3 regions of the Kitasatospora sp. NPDC087315 genome follow, and region 3 is predicted to be linked to each of the others. Evidence: riboswitches for the same ligand, from Rfam matches in the RefSeq annotation. Region 3 holds a riboswitch; each other region holds the start of a gene.

Region 1 (5,630 bases), on a different contig from region 3:
GGTCGGCCAGAAGACCACAGCCGGGGTGACGCGCCTTGACCGTGACTGATCCTGAGACGATCGTCGGCCTGGACGACGAGGAGACGGTTCTGCGCCGCCGCCGCTGGGCGCGCGACCGCGAGCTGCGTGCTCCGCGTTCTCCGCAGCACCTGTCCACCGCCGACTTCCTGACCCTGGGGAACGCCGTCTGCGGCTTCCTGGCGATCTACTCGATCACCACCGGGGTCCTGGTCCCGCACATCACCAACCCGGACGTCGCTCCGGACCGGCACAGCGCCGCCACCGCGGTGACGCTGCTGCTGATCGGCTCGATGTGCGACCTCTTCGACGGGCTGGTGGCGCGCAAGCTGCGCTCCTCCGCCCTCGGGGCCGAACTCGACAACCTGGCCGACCTGATCAGCTTCGGCATCGCGCCGGCCTACTTCGTCGCGGTCTGGGGCATGGTCTCGCCGGGCTCCGACAGCCGGCTCTCCGCCCTGATCGCACTGACGGTCCTGCTGTCGGTGGTGCTGCGGCTGGCCCGCTTCTCGGCCGTGAAGATGCGCCCGGGGGTGTTCCAGGGCATGCCCTGCCCGATGGGCGCCATGACGGTGATCGCCATCGTGCTGCTGGACCCGCCGTTCCTGCCCGGCCTGCTGGCCATCGCGGGCACCGCGTACCTGATGATGAGCCGCATCGAGTACCCGAAGCCACAGGGGCTGCTGGCCACCGCCACGCTCTGCTGGATCGTGGTCTCGATCGGCTGCCTGGCGGCCTGGGCGACCGGCCTGCCCGGCGGCGACATGCTGCTGCACATCGGCGCCTTCGCCCAGATCACGCTGGCCGCGATGGCTCCGCTGCTGGTCATCCGCCGCAAGGTGGGCCAGAAGGTCGGCGACGTCCGCGCCCGCCGCGCGGAGTCCCGGATCGGCTGACCGGCCGCACGCGCGACCGCATGACGGAGGGCCCGGATCCACTGGATCCGGGCCCTCCGTCATGTCCTGGGCCCTGAGCCCTGGAGCCTGGGGACCGCCGGCCGGGTTACGCCCCGCCGCGGTGGACGCTGAACGCCGAACGGCGGGCCGCGCGGGCCACGCCCGGGTCCGGGTGGACACCGGAGACGGCGGTCAGCACCGAGGCGGCCCGGGGGTGCCCGGACTGCCTGGCGCGGGCGAACAGCCGGACCGGGTCACCCGCCGAGGCGCCCTCGACATGGCCGACCAGCAGATCCGTCTCCCCGTGGTCGAGTACGGCGGCGGCGGTGTCCACCCAGAGCCAGGCGGCGTCCTCCGCGCCCAGCACATCGGCCGGGGAGACCCCCTCGTCCGACTGCTCGGCCAGCCAGAGCAGCGCGTACGGGCGCAGCACCGGCTCGTCCACCGCGGCGCGGACGGCCTGTTCGGCGGTGCTGCCGGCCACCCGGAGCGCCTCGAAGGCCAGGCCGCGGACCAGCGCGTCGTCGCCCTGGGCGGCGTCCAGCAGCTCGGCCACGGCCCGGTCGGCCGGACGGGCGGCGACCCAGGCGCGGAACTCGGCCCGGGCCGGGCCCGGCGAGTAGTCGGCGCAGGCGTTGAGCAGTTCGAAGGCGCTCTGCTCGATGTGGCCGGCGGCGGTCTGCGCGACGGTACAGATCTCCTCCAGCTTGGCCCGCACCGCCCAGTGCCCGAGCGGCGAGAGCTCGGCGGCCTCGTCCCGGCGGACCACGGCGCCGACGGCGGCCAGGCCGTCCAGCATCCAGTCCAGGACGGCGGCGACGTCGGACGGCGCGGCCGGGGTGTCGATCTGCGGCTCGCGGCAGGTGCCGCGGACGGCGGACACGGCGGAGGCGGCGTGCGGGATGGGCGAGAGGCCCAGCGCACCGGCGCCACCGCCGACCCGGCGCTCGTCCAGGCCCCGGCGCAGCAGCTCCAGCAGTTCGCTGTCGGCGACCGGGCCGGCCACCAGGTGCAGGAAGGAGAGCAGCTGCGGCGCCTGGTCGACGGCCTGCCCGGCGAGCACCGCGAAGACGCCGCGCAGCGCGGCTGGCGGGACGGGGGCGAGCAGCGTCCAGGCGTCGAACAGCGCCGACCAGCCGCGGACCACGGCCTCGTCGTCGTGCTCCCAGGCGTGCAGGCGCCAGCCGGGGGCGGCGCCGCCGTCCCTGGCCTCGACCAGGCCGACCAGCAGGGCCTGGCCCCAGGCCCGGGCCGCGGCGCCCACCGTCATGGCGAGTGCCCGGCCGGCGGCGCGGGCGTCCTCGGGGAGCAGTTCGCCGCGCTTGTCGACCTCGGAGAGTTCGCCGGCCCAGCGGGCGATCCGGACGGCGTCGACGAGCATCCGACGGGCCAGCGGAGCGAGCTCGGCGGGGGCCGGGAAGCCCTCCGGTACGGGGACCCGGCCTCGGCCGGGAGCGGGTGCGGGGCCTCGTCGGCGGGGTACGCCGGGAGCGCCCGGCCTGATGCCGGCGGGGCGGTGGGCCGTTCCGGGGAGACGGGTCACCGTCGCACCGGTACCGATCGTCGGCGGGAGCGGGGCATCACGGTCGCGCGGGTTCCGAGACGTCACGTCGAGCAGTCTTCCCCTTGTACCGGCCTTCTGTCACATCCGGTTGGCCACGGACTCCGGAAGGGCGGTCGCGGCGGGTCGACAAGATCGGGCAACAGAGGCCAAACCGCCTGGCCGGATCTGCATGACGCGAACACGCCAGGTCAGAGCGGTCGGCCGGCCGGGCCGGAGGGAGCTGCCGGACGGCCGGCCGGAGCCGTCGTCAGAGCAACGGCGTGAGCCAGCGGCGCAACAGCTCTTCATAGCGGTCGGGGTCGGCGTTCCAGAGGGCGGCGTGGTCGGCGCCGGGGAAGGCCTGGAGGCTGACCAGGTCGAAGCGGCGGTCGGCGAGCCGGGCGGCGGCCCGCCAGGGCGCCACCGGGTCGTCAGGGCTGTGCAGCACCATGGTGGGCACCCGCAGGTCGGTGCCCTCGGCGAGCCGCGCGAAGTCGGCCAGGTCCACCCCGGTCCGGCCCTCGGCGGCGAGCGCGCCCGGCCCGGCGGCCGTACGGCCGAACCCGGCCCGGGTGGCGCCCCGGCGGGCGAAGACCGGCCGGTCGAGCACCGGGGAGTCCAGTACCAGGCCGCTGATCGCCGAGGCCCAGGCGGACCGGGCGGCGGTCTGCAGCACCATCGTGGCGCCGAGCGACCAGCCGTGCAGCACGACCCGGCCGGCGCCGCTGTCCAGGGCCAGCCGCACTGCCGCCTCGACGTCCCGCCACTCGGTCTCGCCGAAGTCGTCGAGGCCGTCCGGCGCGGCCGGCGCGCCCCGGTCTCCCCGGTAGGTGACGGCGAGGGCGGGCAGACCGAGACGGTGCAGCACGGGCAGCACCGGGAGCGTCTGCTGCCGGTCGGCGCCCGGGCCGTGCACCAGGATCACCCAGGTGCCGCGTTTGCCGTCGAGCCGCCAGGCGGGCAGGGCGCCCAGCTCGCCCTCGGCGGCGGTCTCGGCGTAGGGCAGGCCGAGCGCGCCGGTCGGGTCGCCGAGGTGGACCCGGGGGGTGAAGCGGACCTCGGTGCCGGGCGTAAGGGCGCCCCGGTCGGCGCGGACCAGTCGGCGGGTGACGCCCTGTTCGTCGGCGTGCAGGATCTCGTCGACCACCGCGTGGCCGCCCTCGTCCCACTCGACGGCCCAGCGGCCGGGGCGGGTGCTCTCCGGGCTGCGGGTGAAGGTGGCCCGCCCGACGGCCAGGCTCCGCACCGTGACGGGGCCCGCCTGCGGCCGGGAAACGGCCGCCGGGTGGAGCATCCGCTGGACGGCCCTGCGCCCGGCCAGCAGTACGGCGGCCCCGGTGCCGACGGCGGCGGCCGCCACGGCGGCCGCGGTTCCCCAACGCATATCGCTCCCCGCTCTGTTGATCGCGGACTGGGCACCCACCAGTCCACTCGCGGGACCGGACCGGGGCCACCGGGCATGGGCCGACCGGGTGTCACGCCGGACGGGACAGCGGGGGCCGCGGCCTCCACCTGCGGCCGGGCGATCGCGCCCCCTCCGCACCCCCGCGACACCGACCCGCGGAGGCGGCGCGCGGGCGGGCCGTGTGACCAACCCCTCCGTGACCTTGGTTGACTCCCGGTTCGGCCGCGTGATGGGATCCTTCAGCCAAACGGAGGCATGCAGAGGAAGCCGGTGCGAGTCCGGCGCGGTCCCGCCACTGTCACCGGGGAGCACGCTCGGATCAATTCCCTCCTTGCCCGCCAACAGGCAGGAGGGGCCCATCGGCGGGCCGTCAGAAGCCGCTGGAGGCTCCGGGGGTGTGTCGGACCCGGAAGCCAGGAGACTCTCGCCGCCGGTACGTCGATCCAGGGCGCGGACCCTGAGTGAGGACACGCACGCGATGCAGGCTGCCCCGACCGCCCGCCCCCTCTGCCGCCCTTCGCCGTGCGCCCGCTGACCCGCGCGGCCGCCTTCGCGCTGGGCGCCGTCGCGGGACATCTCGCCGACGCCCGCTTCGCCGATCCCCGGCGCGGCCACCCGGTGGCCGCCTTCGGCAGCGCGGCGGGCCGGCTGGAGAAGACGCTCTGGCGCGACGACCGCGCCGCCGGCACCGCCTACACCGCGCTCTGCGTGGGCACCGTCGCGGCCGGGGCGGTGGCCGCCGAACGCGCCCTGGGCCGGCGGCCGCTCGGCCGCGCCGCGCTGACCGCCGCCGCGACCTGGACGGTGCTCGGCGGCACCTCGCTCACCCGGGAGGCCAGGACCATCGGCCGCTCGCTCGCCGCGGGCGATCTGACGGCGGCCCGGGAACGGCTGCCGCATCTGTGCGGGCGCGACCCGAGCGCGCTGGACGAGCAGCAGATCGCCCGCGCGGTGGTCGAGTCGGTCGCCGAGAACACCGCCGACGCCGTGGTGAACGCCCTGGTCTGGGGCGCGCTCGCGGGCACGCCCGGGCTACTGGCGTTCCGCGCCGTCAACACGCTGGACGCGATGGTCGGCCACCGCTCGCCGCGCTACGCCCGGTTCGGCTGGGCCTCGGCCCGGCTGGACGACGTGGCGGGCTGGCCGGGCGCCCGGCTGACCGCGCTGCTCACCGTGGCCGCCGCGCCCGAACCCCGGACGGCCTGGCGGATCTGGCGCCGGGACGGCTCCGCGCACCCGAGCCCCAACGCGGGCCAGGCCGAGTCCGCGTTCGCGGGCGCGGTCGGCGTGCGGCTGGGCGGCACCCTCGCGTACGGGGAACGGGTGGAGCACCGGCCGGTGCTGGGCGGCGAGCTGCGGCCGGTGACGGTGGAGGACATCGAGCGGGCCTGCCGGCTCTCCCGCCGGGTGGGCCTGCTGGCCCTGGGCACCGCCGTCGCCGGGCACGCGGCGGTCCGGGCCGCCACAGGAAGCCGGACCGTCCTGGGACGGAAGAAGAGGAGGAGCGCATGAGCAACGCACTGCTGGTCGCCGGGACGACCTCGGACGCCGGCAAGACCGTGGTCACCGCGGGCATCTGCCGCTGGCTGGCCCGGCAGGGTGTCCGGGTGGCGCCGTTCAAGGCGCAGAACATGTCGCTGAACTCCTTCGTCACCGCCGGCGGCGCCGAGATCGGCCGCGCCCAGGCGATGCAGGCGCAGGCGGCCCGGGTGGAGCCCGAGGCGGCGATGAACCCGGTGCTGCTCAAGCCAGGCGCGGACGGCCGCAG
Region 2 (5,630 bases), on a different contig from region 3:
GTCCCCGACGTCGGCGGCACCTACCTGCTCGCCCTCGCCCCGGGCGAACTCGGCACCCACCTCGCACTCACCGCCGCGACCGCCGGACCGGGCGACGCGCTGCTGTGCGGACTGGCCGACCTCCTCGTCCCCGCCGCGAAGCTGCCGTCGTTCCTCGCCGCGCTCACCGAGGAGGAGGTCACCGCCGCGGTGCACCGCCACGCCGCTCCCGTCCCCGCCGGCCCGCTCGCCGCACAGCTCGACTGGATCGACCACTGCTACGCCGCCGACACGGTCGAGGAGATCCTCGACCGCCTGCGCGCCAGCGGGGAGGGCGCGGCGAAGGAGGCCGCCGAGCAGATCGCCGCCAAGTCGCCCACCGCCCTCAAGGTGACCCTGCGCTCGCTGCGCCGGGCCCGCCGGCTCGGCCCGCTGGAGCAGGTCCTGGACCAGGAGTACCGGGTCTCCAGCGCGGCCCTGCGCTCGCCCGACCTGGTCGAGGGCGTCCGGGCCCAGGTGATCGACAAGGACCGCTCCCCACGCTGGTCGCCACCGGCCCTGGAGGCCGTGACCGAGGACGACGTGGACCGCTTCTTCACCCCGCTGGGCCCGCAGGAGCTGGGCCTCGGCACCACCACCGCATGGGAGGAACGCTGGTGACCATCCGCACGATCGCCTTCGTGGGACTGGGCAACATGGGCGGCCCGATGGCCGCGAACCTCGTCAGGGCCGGCCACCGGGTGACCGGCTTCGACCTCGACCCCGACGCCCTGCGCCGCGCCGAGGCGGCCGGCGTGCCGGCCGCCGCCTCCGCGCCGGCCGCCGTGGCCGACGCGCAGCTGGTGATCACCATGCTGCCCGCGGGCCGCCAGGTCCTCGACCTCTACCGGGACGGCGGACTGCTGGCCGCGGCCGAGCCCGGAACCCTGTTCGTCGACTGCTCGACCATCGACGTGGCCGACGCCCGCGAAGCGCACGCGGCGGCCCTCGCGGCGGGCCACCGGGCGCTGGACGCGCCGGTCTCCGGCGGTGTGACCGGTGCGAGCGCCGCGAGCCTCACCTTCATGGTCGGCGCGGCGGAGGCGGACTTCGCCGCCGCCCTGCCGGTCCTGGAGGCGATGGGCCGCAAGGTCGTGCACTGCGGCCCGTCCGGCGCCGGGCAGGCCGCGAAGATCTGCAACAACATGATCCTCGGGATCTCGATGATCGCCGTCAGCGAGGCCTTCGTCCTCGGCGAGCACCTCGGCCTGAGCCACCAGGCGCTGTTCGACGTGGTCTCGACCGCCTCCGGCCAGTGCTGGGCGCTCACCAGCAACTGTCCAGTGCCCGGTCCGGTGCCCGCCAGCCCCGCCAACCGGGACTACCGGCCCGGCTTCGCCGCCGCGCTGATGGCCAAGGACCTCGGCCTGGCCGCCGACGCCGCGAAGGCCGCCGGTGTTCCGGTGGAACTGGGCTCCCACGCGGCCGAGCTGTACGCCGGGTTCGCCGCGGACCAGGGTGCCGGGCTGGACTTCTCGGCGGTCATCAACACCATCAGGGAGAGCGCGAAGTGACGGGCCACGAGCCGGTCCTGGTGGAGGTGTTCTGACCCGTGAGGCCGGGGTCGGGGTCGGGGCCGGCGGGTGGCCGGCCCTTGACCCCTTCTCCGCACGACCGACATGATGAGCCGTCATGTACTGACTCCGCCGTTGGGGGAAGTCCGGTCCGAGTCCGGCGCTGACCCGCAACGGTAGGCCGCCGACGGCTGTCGGCGGCGAGCCCGAGGACCCGTCGGCGGAGGCGTGTGTTCCCTCCTCCCGTCGTGGTCTGCGGGCCGGAGTTCCCAGGGCTGCCCGGTTCCGCACCGGCGGCCGGGCGGGGACCCCGTGCGCCCGGGCCCGGAAAGGCGTCCCATGCCCACGCTCCGCCGCTCCCTCGGTCTGCTCGCGATACCCGCGCTCGTTCTGACCGCCGTGCTTCCGGCGTCCGCCGCCCAGGCGGCCCCGGCCCCGGCTCCGGCCCCGGTCTCGGCGACCGTCCGTCCCGACGCCGCCGCGGCCGGCTGGCTCGCCCGCCAACTCGTCGACGGAGACCACTTCGAGACCGTCTTCGACGGCACCGCCTACCCCGACCAGGGGCTGACCATCGACGCCGTGCTGGCCTTCGCCGCCTCCCACAGCTCCGACCAGGCCGCCGCGAAGGCCACCGCCTGGCTCGCGCAGCCCGGGATCATCAGCGGCTACCTCGGCGACGGCACCACCGAGGCGTACGCCGGGGCGACCGCCAAGCTGCTGCTCGCCGCCGAGGTCCGCGGCGAGGACGTCCACGGCTTCGGCGGTGTCGACCTCCCGGCCCGGCTCCGCTCGCTCCAGACCCCGAGCGGCCGCTTCTCCGACCGCTCCCAGTGGGGCGACTACAGCAACGCCTTCGGTCAGTCCCTGGCGGTGATCGCCCTCCAGCGCACCCCGGACGGCGCCCCGGCCGCCGCCGTCGACTTCCTCGCCGGCAGCCAGTGCCCGGACGGCGGCTTCCCCGTCGCCTTCGGCCAGACCACCTGCGCGGGCGACCCGGACGCCACCGCGCTCGCCGTCCAGGCCCTTGCCGCCACCGGCCGCACCGCCAAGGCGAACGCCGGACTCGGCTGGCTGACCGCCCACCAGAACACCGACGGGGGGTTCGCCGCAGCCGGCGCGACCACCTCCAACGCCAACACCACCGGACTGGCCACCCAGGCCCTGCTGTCCACCGGACGGCTCGGCGCGGGTCTCAAGGGCTGGAGCAGCCTGGTCAAGCTCCAGCAGGGCTGCGCCGCCGACGCCGCCGTCCGCGGCGCGGTCGCGTACGACGCGTCCGGGTTCAGCCAGGCCAACGGAGCCCGGGCCACCGCGCAGGCCGTCCTGGGTCTGTCCGGCACCCCGCTGGCCGCCCTCTCCGCCCACGGCGCGCGCCCGGCAGCCCCGGTCCTGGCCTGCCCGGCACCGGCCGGCCGCTGAAACCGCCGAAACCGCCGATCCCGTGAGGAGCCTTTCGATGACCCGCACCCCTGCCCCGGCCCCGGCCCGCCGGATCCGCCGCACCGTCGGTTCGGTCGCCGCCGTCGCGGCCCTGACCGCCGGCCTGCTCGGCGCCTCCGCCGCCCAGGCGCCGCGGGCGAGCGCCACCGCCTGCACCGGTACGACCGGCGTGACCGTCGTCGTCGACTTCACCGCGCTCGGCGGCGGAATCGAGACCGGCTGCGCCCCCGGCGACCCGGCCAGCGGCCTGGCCGCACTGACCGGCGCCGGCTTCCCGTACGCCTTCCACCCGCGCTACCCGGGCTTCGTCTGCAAGATCAACGCTCTCCCCGCCACCTGCACCAACCCCACCGGCACCGCCTACTGGTCGTACTGGCACGCCCAGCACGGCGGCCCGTGGTCGTACAGCTCGCTGGGCGCCGGAAGCTACGACCCGGCCCCCGGGGACGTCGAGGGCTGGTCCTTCGGTGCCGGTGCCCAGCCGGGTATCACCGCGCCCTGATCCCCACCGGGCCGATCCGCCTCGGTGCTCCGGCTGGAACGGAGAAATCCGGCTGGAGCACCAGGAGGCCCGTCATGGCGCCGGCTCCACCCATTGGGCACGCCAGGCGGGCGGAGCGAACGGATCCGCGAAATACTGGGTCTCGCGGGCGACCTTTCCATCGCGGAATTCCATCACGCTGACGGTGGGTACCGGTTTTCCGTCGTAGTCGAGCACGTATTCGGTGATCCAGAGGTCCCCGCTGCCGAGAATCCGGCGGATGGTGAAGCCGAGCCTGGCCGGGTGGTGTGAGCGCAGCGCCTGCAGGTTGTGGCGGCCGTGGATGCGCTCACCCGACTGGGGATAATCAACGATGACGTCGTCGTGGTAGATCTCGTGCTCGGTGTCCTGGTCCCCCGCGGCGGACGCTGCCCAGTGCCGATCCAGCGCCGCTCGGGTCTCCTGGTGCCCCATCGTGTTCCCTCCGATCACAGCGGTGTCGGACGAGGCGCACATCCGGTGTGCCGGCCTCTTGCCGACCACCGTAACCCCGGCGGCGGTCCCGCCGCCGAGCATGGTTTCCGGACGGTCATCCCGGCGGCCCACGATGACAATGACAGACAGGGAGTGGTCCCATGACCGGGGCGACCGGCAGGGTGGCATTGGTGACAGGGGCCGGCAGCGGAATCGGTGCGGCCACCGCGCGCCTTCTGGCCGCACGAGGGATGCGCGTGGTGGTCAACTACCTGCACAGCGGCACGGCAGCCGGGAAGGTCGTGGCCGGCATCGAGGCCGCGGGCGGCCAGGCCATGGCCGTGCAGGCCGACGTGCGCGAGGCAGCGGCGGTCGAGAGCATGATCGAGCAGGTCCGGGCGGCATGGGGCGGCACCGACGTGCTCGTGCACAACGCGCTCACCCCGTATGTGGTCAAGCCGTTCCAGGACATGACGTGGGAAGAGCTGGGCGGCAAGCTCGACGACGAGCTGCGTGCGGCGTTCGCGGTCACCAAGGCCGTCCTGCCCGCCATGACCGAACAGGGCTGGGGACGCATCGTCTATCTCGGCACCGTCCTCAGCCGCCAGCCCCGGGAGGGCATGATCGCACTGGGCACGGCCAAGGCCGCACTGGCGCAGTTCGCCCGGTACCTCGCCCAGGAGCTGGGCCCGCTGGGCATCACGGTCAACGTCGTCGAGCCCGGCCCGGTGGACGACACCCGCATGGCGGCGGATGTGCTCGACGAGGAGCACAGGCGTCGGCAGGTGGCCGCCACCCCCCTGGGCCGCCTGGCACACCCGGACGACGTCGCCCGGGCGGTCGCCTTCTACGCCGGCGAGGACAGCGCCGTCATGACCGGCACCACGGCCGCGGTCAACGGCGGGATGTCCATGTACTGACGCCCCGCCGTCCTGTGCGCACGGCGGCGGCACGATCAAGGAAAAACGTTCATGTACACGATCGATCTCGCCTACGTCGGGCGGGGCCTGCACGAGGAACTGGCCGCCTACATCGCCGACCAGCAGGGCTACTACGCCGACGAGGGCGTCCACGTCGCGCTGCACGACGGCTGCTCGTGGGACGAGGAGCGGCTGCGCCACGGCGCCACCATCGGGCTCGGCCGGGCACTGCTGTCCCGACTGGCCGACGGCACCCCCTGGGTCGCCCTCAGCGTCAACACCCACCGCCCGCTGTTCTGGTTCCTCGCCCGCCCCGGCCTGACCTCCCTGGCCGACCTGGCCGGCCGACGGCTGGCGGTGCACGCCCCGCACACCGCACCCGGGTGCTTCACCCGGATCGTGCTGCGCCGGGCCGGCCTAGACCCGGACCGCGACATCCACACCGTCGTCCGCCCGCCCGGCGACTACGGCATGGACCTGCGCCGGCTGCACGAGGGCGGGATCGACGCCGCCCTGGTCGGCAGCACCATGGCACCGGAAGCGGTAGCCGCCGAGTACGGCTGGCAGGTGCTGGCCTGGGTCGGCGACCACTTCAGGATCCCCACCGTAGGCGTGGCCGTCGACCCCACCCACCTCCACCCGGACGACCCCGCGGTCCAGGCCGTCGTACGAGCCCACCGGCGTGCCCTGCAGGTGATCCACAACGAACCCGACACCACGGTGCGCCACATCCGGACGTTCCTCGGTCGGCACACCGCGGACGAAGCCCGAGCCCACTACGAG
Region 3 (5,630 bases):
GAACCAGATGAAGCCCAGGCAGTCGGGGCGCTTCATCACGTTGGCGGCGAGGTTGTAGATGTCGGCCGGCTTGCGCGAGCCGGGCTCGGAGCCGGTCTCGGCGATGATCCACGGCTTGTTGGTGAAGGTGCGCACCTGGGTGAGGGTGGGCGCGTAGAGGGTGTCGAAGGTGCCCGCTTCGAGGTGCGTGTAGTACGCGACGATGCCCACCCAGTCGACGTAGGTGTCGCCGGGGTAGTACGGCTTGAGCGCCACGGTGGGCACCGGGTTGATGCTGTTCGGGCTCCACACCCAGATCACCTGGCCGGCCCCGAGCTGGGTGAAGACGTCGTGCAGGTGCTGGTAGGCGGCGACGAAGTCGGCCGCGGTGGTGGTCTTGGTGCCCCAGTCGTACCAGGTGCCGTTGAACTCGTGGGCGAAGCTGATCGCCACCGGGACGTTGGTGTTGCGGATGGCGGCCGCGTACCGCTTGACGTAGTCGTCGTGCTTGCCGGCCGCGATGTCCGCCAGCGGCGTCTTGTACGGCTCCCAGGCGATGAACGGCAGCGCGCCGGCCTCCCAGGCGTTGCGCACGCCCTTGACGTCGTACTCGTCGCCCCAGCCGGAGTAGTACTCGACGATGTTCGGCCGCTTGCCGGCCCTGGTCGCGAAGTCGTCCACCCCGGCCATCGACTGCGGCGCCCCGTCGGAGGCCACCCCGAGGTACTTCTTCGCCGGCTTGAGCAGCGGGCGGACGTCGTAGGGCAGCCCGGCGGCGGGCGACGCGGTCGGTGTCCGTCCGGGAGCCGTGGAGCCGGCGGTGGCCTCGGCCGGGCCGGCGGCGGCCGCGGTGGTGGCGGCCGGGGCCGGGCCGAGCGGCTTCTCGCCGAGCAGGTCGCAGGCCGCCAGCGGGAGCACCAGCAGGGCGGCCGCGAGGACCCGGACCAGAGCGGCGCCGGTCCGGCGGCCCGGACCGGCGGTGGTACGGAAGGTCATGCCGTTACGTCCTGGGATCGGGGCTGAATGAGGATCCGGCCGACGGTCACCGCGTAGAACAGACCCGAGGAGAGCACCAGGGCGAAGTCGAGCGGGTACAGGGTGAACATCCGGTAGACCGCCGCGACCACCCAGACCAGCGCGGAGCCCGCGCCCCAGACGATGACGCCCACCCAGAAGCGGCGCTGGCGGTTCTTCTTGGCGCCGTTGGAGCCGGTCGGCTGCCAGCCGAGCTGACGGCCGCGCAGCAGGTCCCAGATGGCGAAGAAGTGCGCCCAGCCGTACATCATCCGGCCCGCCCAGGCCTCCAGGCGGTACGGCGCCCGGTGCCAGAGCGGGAAGATCACGGTGGCGTACACCAGGCTCGGGATGACCAGTGTGAGGTGTTCGACCTCCAGCAGGTCCGGCCGCCAGAGCAGCAGCATGATCGGCAGCATCGGCAGCGCAAAGGTCAGCAGCGCGGTATGGATGTAGTACAGGAATCCGGACACGTAGCAGAGCCGGGTGGTGAAGTCGAGCTTGGTGCGCCAGAACTTACGGCTGGTCAGCAGCGACATCGAACCCATGCACCAGCGGTACTGCTGGTTCTGGAAGGCGCCCGCGGTATCCGGGCAGACCCCGGTGGAGAGCGCCACCGGGATGTACTGCAGGTCCCAGCCGAGGGCCCGCAGGTCGAAGCCGGTGTGGACGTCCTCGGAGTGGGCGATCAGCGTGGTGCCGCCGTTGTCGTCCAGCGCCGCCCGCCGGTAGACCGCGCAGCTGCCGACGCAGATCGCGCCGTCGTTGCGCTGCCGGGCGACCTGGACCGAGCGGTAGAAGAGCTCCTGAATCGCGCCGGCCCCGCGCTCGATCCAGTTCTGCGAGTCGAGCACCCGGAAGAACTGGGGCGACTGCACGATGCCCAGGCTCGGGTTCCGCTCCAGATAGGGCAGGACCTCGTGCAGCAGGTCGTGGCGGGGAGCGAAGTCGGCGTCGAGGATCAGGATGTACCGGCCGTCCGAACGCCCGAAGCCGTAGTGCAGGTTGCCGGCCTTCTTGAACCAGCCGCGGTTCTCCCGGACGCCGTAGCGGAAGCCGAAGTCGGCGGCCATCGCCTCGACCTCGGGGCTCGCCGCATCGTCCATGACGAACGGCATGACCAGGCCCGGGTAGTGCTCGGCCAGCTTCCGGACGTAGGTCCAGGTGTTGTGCAGCACCTCGATCGGCTCGCCGCAGACCGGCAGGAAGACGTCCACCGCCGGGTACTCGTCGGGCTTCCACTGCCGGACCAGCCGGCGGTGCTCCTTGAGGTCGAAGTTGGGGGTGAAGCTGTTCACCCGGAGCGACACCAGGTAGTAGACGACCGTGAAGAACAGGAACGGCACACAGAGCCAGAACCAGGACCCGACGGAGTACAACTCGGTCTGGCTGACGACCAGACAGCCGAAGCTGACCACCGAACAGAGCGTCAGCAGCCACTGATGCCTGATGGTGTAGCCGTACTTCTCCTGCGAAGTGGGCGGAGCCGGCAGCAGCATCGACGGAACGGACTCCCGCTCCCCCGCGCTCCGCCGTCTTCCCCCCGCCTTGCGCCGTCTGCTGGTAGCACTGACGGCAGCGCTCACCGCGCGGCACCTCCTGCTCGCCGATTCCCCGTCGGGGCCGCCAGGGCCGGCCCTCCGCCGCCCCGGGGCGGCATCCTACCCGACACCTCAAGTCCGTTCGCACGACGACTACCGGCCTCCAACGAGCCGTTCCCGGCCCGGGCCTGGCGGTCAGCCGGCGTGTTCGGCCCGACCCAGCAGGACCTGCTTGGTGCGGTCCGCCAGCGAGGTCGCGGCCGCAGTCGCGACCTGGTCGCTCTGGTCCGGGACCTGCTTGAGCGAGCCCGCCACCGTGAAGTAGCCGAACCGACCGATGGCGGCGTGCGTCTCGGTACAGCCGGACTTGTCGGTCACACAGAACGTGTTGACGCCGGTGCCGGACAGACCCTGGATCAGACCCGCGTGGCGGCCGAACGCACGGTCCGCACCCGCCTTGTTGTCGAAGACCGCGACGCCGACGGTCACCGCGCTGTCGCCGTTGACGTACGTCGCCCGGACCAGCGAGCGGCAGGTGTCGTCACCGAGCGCGAGGCCGAGGCCGCCGGTGGTCGCCTTGGAGCACGGCGCCGTCGCACCGGTCACCATGCGGGTCCACACCTTGCCGTCGACGGTCCGGGTCTGGTCCGGGAACAGCGTCGCGGCGTCGACCGGCAGCCTGTCCGTGTCGGCGTCGGAGATGACCGCGAGCGCCCGCTCGGTGGGTATGCCGGTGGGGGACGCACTGGCGGTGGGGCCGCCACCGCCGCGATCGCCCTTGTCACCGTGGCCGTTGATCCACACCCCGGCCGCGACCACACCGCCGACCAGGACCGCGGCCACCGCGGCCGCGCCGATCCACAGCCGCTTGCGCTTGCGGGACTCGTTCTCGTGCCGGGTGGCCATCGCGTTCCAGTCCGGCTCGGCGACGGCCGGCTGGGCGCTCTGCGGCCACTGCTGGTACGGCGCCGGGCCGACGGCGTTCTGCGGCTGCTGCGGCAACGGCTGGGGCTGGGGCTGGGGCTGGGGCTGGGGCGGCGGGTAGGCCGCCGGGCCGGACGGCCCGTACGGCGGCACGCCCGGCTGCGCGTACGGCGTGGCGGGAGGCCCGAAGCCGCCGGGCGGAGGAGGGACCGACCCGCCGGCTTGCGGCGGCCGGGGTGCGGTCGGGCCCGGCTGCACCGGCCCGGTCGACTGCTGGCCCTGCTGCGACACCTGTCCCGATGCCCCGGGCTGCGATCCCTGCCCCGGTTGTCCGGGCTGCTGTCCGGGCTGACGCGTCCACTCCGCCGGTACGCCCGTTCCCTCGCTCATGTGCCGAGATCGTAGGGCATCGCCCTGACCGCGAGCCCGGACGGTAATCAATCCGTTCCCAAATCCCACCGCCCCCGAACGGCTCCCGGCCATCGCGCCCGTACCACTGGTCACCGGCCCGACACGCGGTGCTGCACAACATGTGGTGTCGCATCGGGCGGACACCACTAGATGTATGCTCACTCCTGCTGTCGACGCAGGGGAACCCGGTGCGAGTCCGGGACTGCCCCGCAGCGGTGTGCGGGCCTCTGGAAGCAGGGCCCGCGAGTCCGAGTACCTGCCGGCGGCGTGCCACCGGCCTCCCCGCAGAGGCCCCGAAGCACTGCACCACGTCCGGGCCTCGCGGGCGGGCCGGGGATGACACTGTCGCGCGACGCCACCGGGCGTTCGCGCCGTGCTCCCCTGCCCCGAACGGTCCGGCACCCCGATGCACCGACGCCGATCGCCGCCAGGAGAGAGCGCCTTGACCACCGCTGCCTCAGCCACCCTGCCCGCCCAGGGTTCCAGCTTCGCCCCCGTCGACCCGACGGTCTCCGACCCCGGCGGTGCGCTGCTCCGGCTGCTGACCGACCGCAGCGCCGATCTCCCCCAGGTGGACCCCGGCCATGTCGCCGCCGCCGCGCTGCGCGGCCGCCACGCCGGCTCGGACTTCGCCGAGCTGCGCGGGCTGGCCGTGGACGCCGCCGCGTCGATGATCGCCGAGGACCCGCAGTACTCGAAGCTGGCCGCGCGCCTGCTCGCGCTGGAGATCGTCGACGAGGCGGTCAGCCAGGGCTCGGTCTCCTTCTCCGCCTCGGTCGCGGTCGGCCACGCCGAGGGCCTGATCGGCGACACCACCGCCGCCTTCGTCGCCAAGCACGCCGCGACCCTGGACGCGCTCGTCGACCCGCGGGGCGACGACCGCTTCGAGTACTTCGGCCTGCGCACCGTGCAGTCCCGCTACCTGCTGCGCCACCCGATCACCCGCAAGGTGGTCGAGACCCCGCAGCACTTCCTGCTCCGCGTCGCCAGCGGCCTGGCGGTCGGCGACAACGAGCAGTCGGTGCGCGAGGTGGCCGAGCTGTACGGCCTGATGAGCCGGCTGGAGTACCTGACCTCCTCCCCGACCCTGTTCAACTCCGGCACCCGGCACCCGCAGATGTCGAGCTGCTACCTGCTCGACTCCCCGCTGGACAACCTGGACTCGATCTACTCCCGGTACGCCCAGATCGCCCGTCTCTCCAAGCACGCCGGCGGCATCGGCCTGTCCTACTCGCGGATCCGCTCGCGCGGCAGCCTGATCCGCGGCACCAACGGCAAGTCCAACGGCATCGTCCCGTTCCTGCGCACCCTCGACTCCTCGGTCGCCGCCGTCAACCAGGGCGGCCGCCGCAAGGGCGCGGCCTGCGTCTACCTGGAGACCTGGCACGCGGACATCGAGGAGTTCCTGGAGCTGCGCGACAACACCGGTGAGGAGGCGCGCCGCACGCACAACCTCAACCTGGCGCACTGGATCCCGGACGAGTTCATGCGCCGGGTCAACGCCAACGCCGACTGGTCGCTGTTCTCCCCCGCCGACGTGCCCGAGCTGGTCGACCTCTGGGGCGCCGAGTTCGACGAGGCGTACCTGAAGGCCGAGCAGTCCGGCAAGGCCGTCCGCACCATCCCCGCGCAGACCCTGTACGCCCGGATGATGCGCACCCTGGCGCAGACCGGCAACGGCTGGATGACCTTCAAGGACGCCTCCAACCGCGCCGCCAACCAGACCGCGCTGCCCGGCCGCACGGTGCACAGCTCCAACCT

The links. Region 3 has a riboswitch for cobalamin ahead of ACIO5D_RS14320 (ribonucleoside-diphosphate reductase subunit alpha). Riboswitches for the same ligand answer to the same signal wherever they lie in the genome.
Region 1: it holds a riboswitch for cobalamin, as region 3 does, so the genes downstream of both, ACIO5D_RS28445 (cobalamin biosynthesis protein) here and ACIO5D_RS14320 (ribonucleoside-diphosphate reductase subunit alpha) in region 3, are expected to answer to the same signal.
Region 2: it holds a riboswitch for cobalamin, as region 3 does, so the genes downstream of both, ACIO5D_RS02325 (peptidase) here and ACIO5D_RS14320 (ribonucleoside-diphosphate reductase subunit alpha) in region 3, are expected to answer to the same signal.

The regions. Positions count from the first base shown of each region.
Region 1 covers NZ_JBIUYD010000022.1:73,527-79,156, forward strand. Annotated here, with positions in the region: gene ACIO5D_RS28425 (phosphatidylserine decarboxylase) at 1-49, shown strand, start outside; gene ACIO5D_RS28430 (CDP-alcohol phosphatidyltransferase family protein) at 36-914, shown strand; gene ACIO5D_RS28435 (hypothetical protein) at 1,021-2,295, opposite strand; gene ACIO5D_RS28440 (alpha/beta hydrolase family protein) at 2,726-3,841, opposite strand; cobalamin riboswitch at 4,122-4,286, shown strand; gene ACIO5D_RS28445 (cobalamin biosynthesis protein) at 4,385-5,374, shown strand; gene ACIO5D_RS28450 (cobyric acid synthase) at 5,371-5,630, shown strand, end outside.
Region 2 covers NZ_JBIUYD010000001.1:537,078-542,707, forward strand. Annotated here, with positions in the region: gene ACIO5D_RS02315 (enoyl-CoA hydratase/isomerase family protein) at 1-639, shown strand, start outside; gene mmsB (3-hydroxyisobutyrate dehydrogenase) at 642-1,532, shown strand; cobalamin riboswitch at 1,630-1,769, shown strand; gene ACIO5D_RS02325 (peptidase) at 1,872-2,951, shown strand; gene ACIO5D_RS02330 (flagellar hook-length control protein FliK) at 2,989-3,474, shown strand; gene ACIO5D_RS02335 (nuclear transport factor 2 family protein) at 3,547-4,059, opposite strand; gene ACIO5D_RS02340 (SDR family NAD(P)-dependent oxidoreductase) at 4,089-4,847, shown strand; gene ACIO5D_RS02345 (ABC transporter substrate-binding protein) at 4,899-5,630, shown strand, end outside.
Region 3 covers NZ_JBIUYD010000008.1:270,626-276,255, reverse strand. Annotated here, with positions in the region: gene ACIO5D_RS14335 (glycoside hydrolase family 26 protein) at 1-975, opposite strand, end outside; gene ACIO5D_RS14330 (glycosyltransferase family 2 protein) at 972-2,492, opposite strand; gene ACIO5D_RS14325 (hypothetical protein) at 2,730-3,536, opposite strand; cobalamin riboswitch at 4,017-4,148, shown strand; gene ACIO5D_RS14320 (ribonucleoside-diphosphate reductase subunit alpha) at 4,336-5,630, shown strand, end outside.